Caldimonas brevitalea: one gene and its partner. The protein of the gene in region 1 interacts with the protein of each later gene in a pairwise test. Links are inferred from orthologs where the notes say so. Each region holds a gene or a part of one and is shown on either strand. Other genes may lie near its edges.

The links.
Region 2: the proteins of secD (region 1) and pheT interact in binary tests that used the Escherichia coli proteins (3 or more experiments, as listed by UniProt). The link is inferred for Caldimonas brevitalea from one-to-one orthologs.

What each region holds. Positions count from the first base shown.
Region 1 is NZ_CP011371.1:612,420-615,673, forward strand. Bases 45-2,985 are described here. They hold secD (protein translocase subunit SecD), read left to right. Parts: upstream 45-546; coding sequence 547-2,424; downstream 2,425-2,985. Other genes in these bases: yajC (preprotein translocase subunit YajC), read left to right, coding at 147-476; secF (protein translocase subunit SecF), read left to right, coding at 2,552-2,985. In the rest of the region: more of secF, read left to right, coding at 2,986-3,254. UniProt on the Escherichia coli protein: Part of the Sec protein translocase complex. Interacts with the SecYEG preprotein conducting channel. SecDF uses the proton motive force (PMF) to complete protein translocation after the ATP-dependent function of SecA.
Region 2 is NZ_CP011371.1:3,470,653-3,474,071, forward strand. Bases 125-3,230 are described here. They hold pheT (phenylalanine--tRNA ligase subunit beta), read right to left. Parts: upstream 2,834-3,230; coding sequence 416-2,833; downstream 125-415. Other genes in these bases: AAW51_RS14830 (integration host factor subunit alpha), read right to left, coding at 125-401; pheS (phenylalanine--tRNA ligase subunit alpha), read right to left, coding at 2,849-3,230. Outside these bases: more of AAW51_RS14830, read right to left, coding at 60-124; more of pheS, read right to left, coding at 3,231-3,419.

The DNA of each region.
Region 1 (3,254 bases):
CCCAGGAGGCGGCGCTGTGCCGGCGGCCGCCGGTGCGCGAACTGGCGGACGGCAGGCTGCCCCAGCCGGGTGGCGCGGCCGCTGCGCAGCGCGGGCAGTCCAGCGGCATACAATCAAATGTTCATCTTACGTCCCTGGAGACCCCTGTGTTTATCTCTGAAGCCTTTGCTCAGGCCGCCCCTGCCGCCCAACCCGGCGCCGGGTCGTCCCTGATGAGCATGCTGCCGCTCGTGCTGATGTTCGTGGTGTTGTACTTCATCATGATCCGGCCCCAGATGAAGAAGCAGAAGGAGCACAAGGCCATGATCGAAGCGCTGGCCAAGGGCGATGAGGTCGTGACCGCCGGCGGCGTGCTCGGCAAAGTCTCGAAACTCGGTGAAACCTATGTACACGTCGACGTGTCGAACGGGGTCGAGATCCAGGTGCAGCGCAGTGCCGTGGTGCAAGTCCTGCCGAAGGGCACGATCGGCAAGTAACGCCGCCGCCCAGCGTCCTTCCGGGCCTGCCGCGCGGGCCCGTGCACAGCCTTAAGGCAAAAGAGTCGTCATGAACCGCTATCCTTGGTGGAAATACGCGATCCTGGTGGTCGCGGTGCTGGTGGGGCTGATCTATGCCCTGCCCAACCTCTTCGGCGAAGCCCCCGCCGTGCAAGTCTCGAGCGGCAAGGCCACCGTCAAGGTCGACGTGGACCTTGAAGCGCGCGTCTCGCAGGCCTTGCAGCAGGCCGGGCTGCAACCCGATTTCGTGCAGTTCGAAGGCAATTCGGTCAAGGCCCGGTTCGCCGACACCGACGCGCAGCTGAAGGCCAAGGACGTGCTCAGCAGCGCGCTCAACCCCGACCCCGCCGACCCCGCCTACATCGTCGCGCTCAATCTGGTGCCGCGCTCGCCCCAGTGGCTGGCGGCGCTGAACGCGAGGCCGATGTACCTCGGCCTCGACCTGCGCGGCGGCGTGCACTTTCTGATGCAGGTCGACATGAAGGCGGCGCTGACCAAGCGCGCCGAGGGCCTGACCGCCGACGTGCGCTCGATGTTGCGCGACAAGAACATCCGGCACGGCGGCGTGACCCGCAACGGCAACGACATCGAACTGCGTTTGCGCGACGCCGAGACGCTGGCCGCCGCACGGCGCGTCATCGAAGACCAACTGCCCGACCTTGCGATCACCGAGACGCCCGAAGGCAGCGAGTTCAAGCTGAGCGCCCGCCTGAAGCCAGATGCCGCGCGCCGGGTGCAGGAACAGGCGCTGAAGCAGAACATCACCACGCTGCACAACCGCATCAACGAGCTGGGCACCACCGAGCCGGTGATCCAGCAGCAGGGCCTGGACCGTGTCGTGGTGCAGCTGCCTGGCGTGCAGGACACGGCACGCGCCAAGGACATCATCGGCCGCACCGCCACGCTCGAAGTGCGGCTGGTCGACGACAGTCCCGAAGCGGCGTCCGCGGCGGCCGGTGGCGGCCCGGTGCCGTTCGGCACCGAGCGGTATGTCGAGCGCGGCGGCGGCCCGCTGATCGTCAAGCGCCAGGTCATCCTGACCGGCGAGAACCTCACCGACGCGCAAGCCGGCTTCGACGAGCAGCAGCAAGCCGCGGTGCACCTGACGCTCGACGCCAAGGGGGCCCGCATCTTCCGCGAGGTGACCGGTCAGAACATCAACAAGCGCATGGCCATCCTGCTGTTCGAGAAAGGCAAGGGCGAGGTCGTGACCGCCCCGGTCATCCGCTCGGAAATCGGCGGTGGCCGGGTGCAGATCTCCGGCAGCATGAGCACCCAGGAAGCGAACGACACCGCACTGCTGCTGCGGGCCGGCTCGCTGGCGGCGCCGATGGAGATCATCGAAGAACGCACCATCGGCCCCGCACTCGGCGCCGAGAACATCGACAAGGGTTTGAAGAGCGTGGTCTACGGGTTCATCGCGATCGCGGTGTTCATGTGCCTGTACTACGGCCTGTTCGGCGTCTTCTCGACCGTCGCGCTGGCCGTCAACGTGCTGCTGCTGGTGGCCTTGCTGTCGATGCTGCAGGCCACCCTGAGCCTGCCCGGTATCGCCGCCATCGCGCTGACGCTGGGCATGGCCATCGATGCCAACGTGCTGATCAACGAACGCGTGCGCGAGGAATTGCGCAACGGCAGTGCGCCGCAAACGGCGATCCACACGGGTTACGACCGCGCCTTCGCCACCATCCTGGACTCCAATATCACGACGCTGATCGCCGGCGTGGCGCTGCTCGCCTTCGGCTCCGGCCCGGTGCGCGGCTTCGCGGTGGTGCACTGCCTGGGCATCCTGACGTCGATGTTCTCGGCGGTGTTCTTCTCGCGCGGGCTGGTCAACCTGTGGTACGGCCGCCAGAAGAAGCTGAAGAAGGTCTCGATCGGCCAGGTGTGGCGGCCGGGCGGTGAACAGCAGGTCGAGAAGGCCTGACAACACCCACTGCAGCCCCACCGCAACGCAAGCAAGCCCATGGACAAGGACCGGGCCGACACCGACGCACGCAGCGCATGCCGGTGGCGCCCGTCCTTCACACAATAGTTAGCCAGGACTCCGGCAGATGGAATTCTTCCGTATCAAGCGCGACATCCCGTTCATGCGGCACGCGCTGATCTTCAACATCATTTCGGTGCTGACCTTCGTCGCCGCAGTGTTCTTTCTGATCACCCGCGGCTTGCACCTGTCGATCGAGTTCACCGGCGGCACCGTGATGGAGCTGCAGTACGCTCAGGCGGCCGATCTGGCCAAGGTGCGGCACAGTGTCGAGTCGATGAACTTCGGCGAGGTGCAGGTGCAGAACTTCGGCACCTCGCGCGATGTGCTGATCCGCCTGCCGCTGCGCGGCGACGTGAAGCAGGCCGAGGTGGTCGGCAAGGTGTTCGGGGCGCTGTGCCAGGCCGAAAACGGCAAGGTCGAACGCCGCCAGGCGACCACCGAAAAGGGCGAGACGGTCAGCGGCGAGGTGTGCACGACCGGCAGCGCCGAGCCGCTGCGGCTGCAGCGCAGCGAGTTCGTCGGCCCGCAGGTGGGCTCGGAGCTGGCGCGCGACGGCGCGCTCGCGCTGCTGGTGACCGTCGTCGGCATCATGATCTACCTGGCGATGCGCTTCGAATGGAAGTTCTCGGTCGCGGCCATCATCGCCAATCTGCACGACGTCATCATCATCCTGGGCTTCTTCGCCTTTTTCCAGTGGGAGTTCTCACTGTCGGTGCTGGCGGCCGTGCTGGCGGTGCTCGGTTATTCCGTCAACGAGTCGGTGGTGA
Region 2 (3,419 bases), 2.9 Mb from region 1 along the record:
GAATGGCGGGAAGCGCTTTCTCCATTGAAATCAACAAGATTGGGAGAGAAACTCAGACTTTACTCGAACTCCTCCCCGGCGGGTATGTCTCCTTGCACGACACCCTTCAACTTGTGACTTGCGTGAAAGGTGACAACGTTGCGCGCTTTGATCGGGATCGCCTCGCCGGTGCGCGGATTGCGCCCGGGCCGCGGCGCCTTGCGACGGATCTGGAAGTTGCCGTAGCCGGACAACTTCACGTCTTCACCGTTCACCAGGCTGGCGTGGATGATCTCGAAAAAGGCCTCGACCATGTCTTTCGACTCGCGCTTGTTCAGCCCGAGGCGTTCAAACAGCAGATCGGCCAGTTCGGCCTTGGTCAGGGTGGGCGTCTCGATCGACGGCAGGATGGCTCGCTCCATGGATGCTCCCGATCTCAACCGCGCAGACGCGCGCCGACGCGCGCCGCCAAGTTGTCCACGACGGCCTTGACCGCAGCGTCGATGCGCTCGTCGGTCAGCGTGCTGTCGTCCGCCAACAGCTCGAGGCGGACCGCCACGCTGCGCTCATGCTCCGCGATGTCGGCGCTGGCGGTCTTAGGCTTGTAAATGTCGAACACGCGGGCGTCGCGCACGAGGCCGTCTGTCGGCGCGGATGCGATGGCCGCCATCAAGGCGTCATGGCCCACCTGGTCGTGCACGATGGCTGCAATGTCGCGCAGCACCGGCTGCTGGCGCGAGATCGGCTTGTAGTTCGGCAGCGGGCGTTGCTGTAGCAGGTCCGCGTCGAGCTCGAACACGACCGGTGCGAGCGGCAGTTCATAGCGCTGGCGCCAGCGCGGGTGAAGTTCACCGACGTGGCCCACCAGCTGCTCGCCCAGCATCACACGGGCCGCGCGGCCGGGGTGCAAGGCCCGGTGATCGGCTGGCTCGAAGCGCAAGGACAGCGGCGTCAGCAAGGCTTCGAGGTCGCCCTTGACGTCGTAGAAGTCCACCGCCTGATCGCCCTGCCCCCATTGCAGCTCGGCCGCCGAGCCATAGGCCAGGCCTGCCACGCGCAAAGGTTGGCGCAACCCGGCGACGGTCGTGTCGCTTTCGGCCACGCCCGGGTCACGCAGGAACACCCGACCGATCTCGAACACACGCACGCGGCCCGCCTTGCGCGCCAGATTGAAACGCAGCACCTGCACCAGGCTGCCGATCAGCGACGAACGCATCACGCTCAGCGTGCTGGCGATGGGGTTCAACAGCTGCAGCGGCTGGGCATTGCCCGCGAAATCGCGTTCCCAGGCTTCTTCGACGAAGCTGAAATTGACGGTTTCCTGGTAGTCCAGCGCGGCCAACGCATGCCGCACCGCATGCAGGCTGCGCCGCGCCTCGGGTTGTATCCGGGGCACGACCGGGCCGAGCGGCGGCGTGTCGGGCAGCTGCGGATAGCCCACCACCCGGATCACCTCTTCGATCAGATCTTCTTCGATCTGCAGGTCGAAGCGCCAGCTGGGCGGCGTGACGGTCAGCACGCCAGGCGCCTCGGTGAAGGCCAGCCCGAGGCGGCGGAACACCTCCGCGCACTGGGCCTGCGTGACGGGCATGCCGATGACCTTGGCGGCACGCTCGACCCGCAGCGACACCGGCGGCCGCTGCGGAAGGCGCACCACCTGGTCGTCCATCGGGCCCGCTTCACCGCCGCAGATCTCCAGCACCAGCTGCGAAATGCGTTCGATGTGCTCGACGGTCAACGCCGGGTCGACGCCGCGCTCGAAGCGATGCCCGGCGTCGGTCGAGAAGTTGTAGCGTCGCGAACGGCCGGCCACCGCCTGGGGCCACCAGAACGCAGCTTCGACATAGATGTTGCGGGTGGCGTCCGAGACGGCCGTGGCGTCGCCGCCCATGATGCCGGCGAGCGACTCGACCGCCTGGTCGTCGGCGATCACGCCGACCTTGTCGTCGACTTCGATGGTGTTGCCGTTCAGCAATTGCAAACGCTCGCCCGCACGGCCCCAGCGCACCGTCAGCCCGCCATGAATTTTGTCCAAGTCGAAGATGTGCGACGGACGGCCGAACTCGAACATCACATAGTTGGAGATGTCGACGAGCGCCGTCACCGACCGTTGGCCGCAGCGCTCGAGCCGCTCGACCATCCACGCCGGCGTCTTGGCCTGCGTGTTCACGTTGCGGATCACACGACCGGAGAAGCGGCCGCACAGGTCGGGCGCTTCGATGCGCACGGGCAGACGCGTGTCGTGCTGCACCGGCACCGGCGGGAACTCGGGCTGCCGCAGCGGCGCCCCGGTCAGCGCCGAGACTTCGCGGGCGATGCCGTAAACGCTCAGGCAGTGCGCCAGGTTGGGCGTGAGCTTGAGCGTGAACAGCGTGTCGTCGAGGCGCAGGTGTTCGCGGATGTCGCGGCCGACCGGCGCATCGTCGTCGAGGATCAGCAGACCGCCGTGGTCCTCGGACAGTTTCAGCTCGCGCGCGGAGCACAGCATGCCTTGGCTCTCGACGCCGCGCAGCTTGCCCAGCTTGATCTGAAACGGCTTGCCGTCATCACCCGGCGGCAACTCTGCACCGACGAGTGCACAAGGCACCTTGATACCGGGGCGCACGTTGGGCGCACCGCAGACGATGTTGAGCGTCTCGCCGGTGCCGGCGTCGACCTGGCACACGTTCAGGCGGTCGGCGTTGGGGTGCTTGGCGACTTCGACCACCCGCGCCACGACGATGCGGCTGAACGGCGGCGCGACCGGGCGCAGTTCTTCGACCTCCAGGCCGGCCATCGTCAGCAGTTCGGCCAACGCTTGGGTGCCGAGCGGCGGATTGCAGAATTCGCGCAACCACGATTCTGGGAATTGCATGGATCGGACCTCTTACTACTTGAACTGCGACAGGAAGCGCAGGTCGCCGTCGAAAAACAGTCGCAGGTCGTTGACGCCGTAGCGCAACATGGCCAAACGGTCGATGCCGGAGCCGAACGCGAAGCCGATGTAGCGCTCGGGGTCCAGGCCCATGTTGCGGATCACCTGCGGGTGCACCTGACCCGAGCCGGACACCTCCAGCCAGCGGCCCTTCAGCGGCCCGCTGTTGAACATCATGTCGATCTCGGCGCTGGGCTCGGTGAACGGGAAGTAGCTCGGCCGGAAACGGATCTGCATGTCGTCCGTTTCGAAGAACACGCGCAGGAAATTGACGTAGACCGACTTCAGGTCCTTGAAGCTGACGTTCTCGCCCACCCACAGGCCTTCGACCTGGTGAAACATCGGCGAATGGGTGGCGTCGCTGTCGACACGGTAGGTGCGGCCAGGCGCGATGACGCGGATGTCGGGCATGGCCTGCCCGGCCTCGAGCAGCGCGCGGTGGCGCTTCACATGCTGCACCGCATAACGAATCTGCATCGGGCTGGTGTGGGTGCGCAGCAGATGACCGCCTTCGACATAGAAGGTG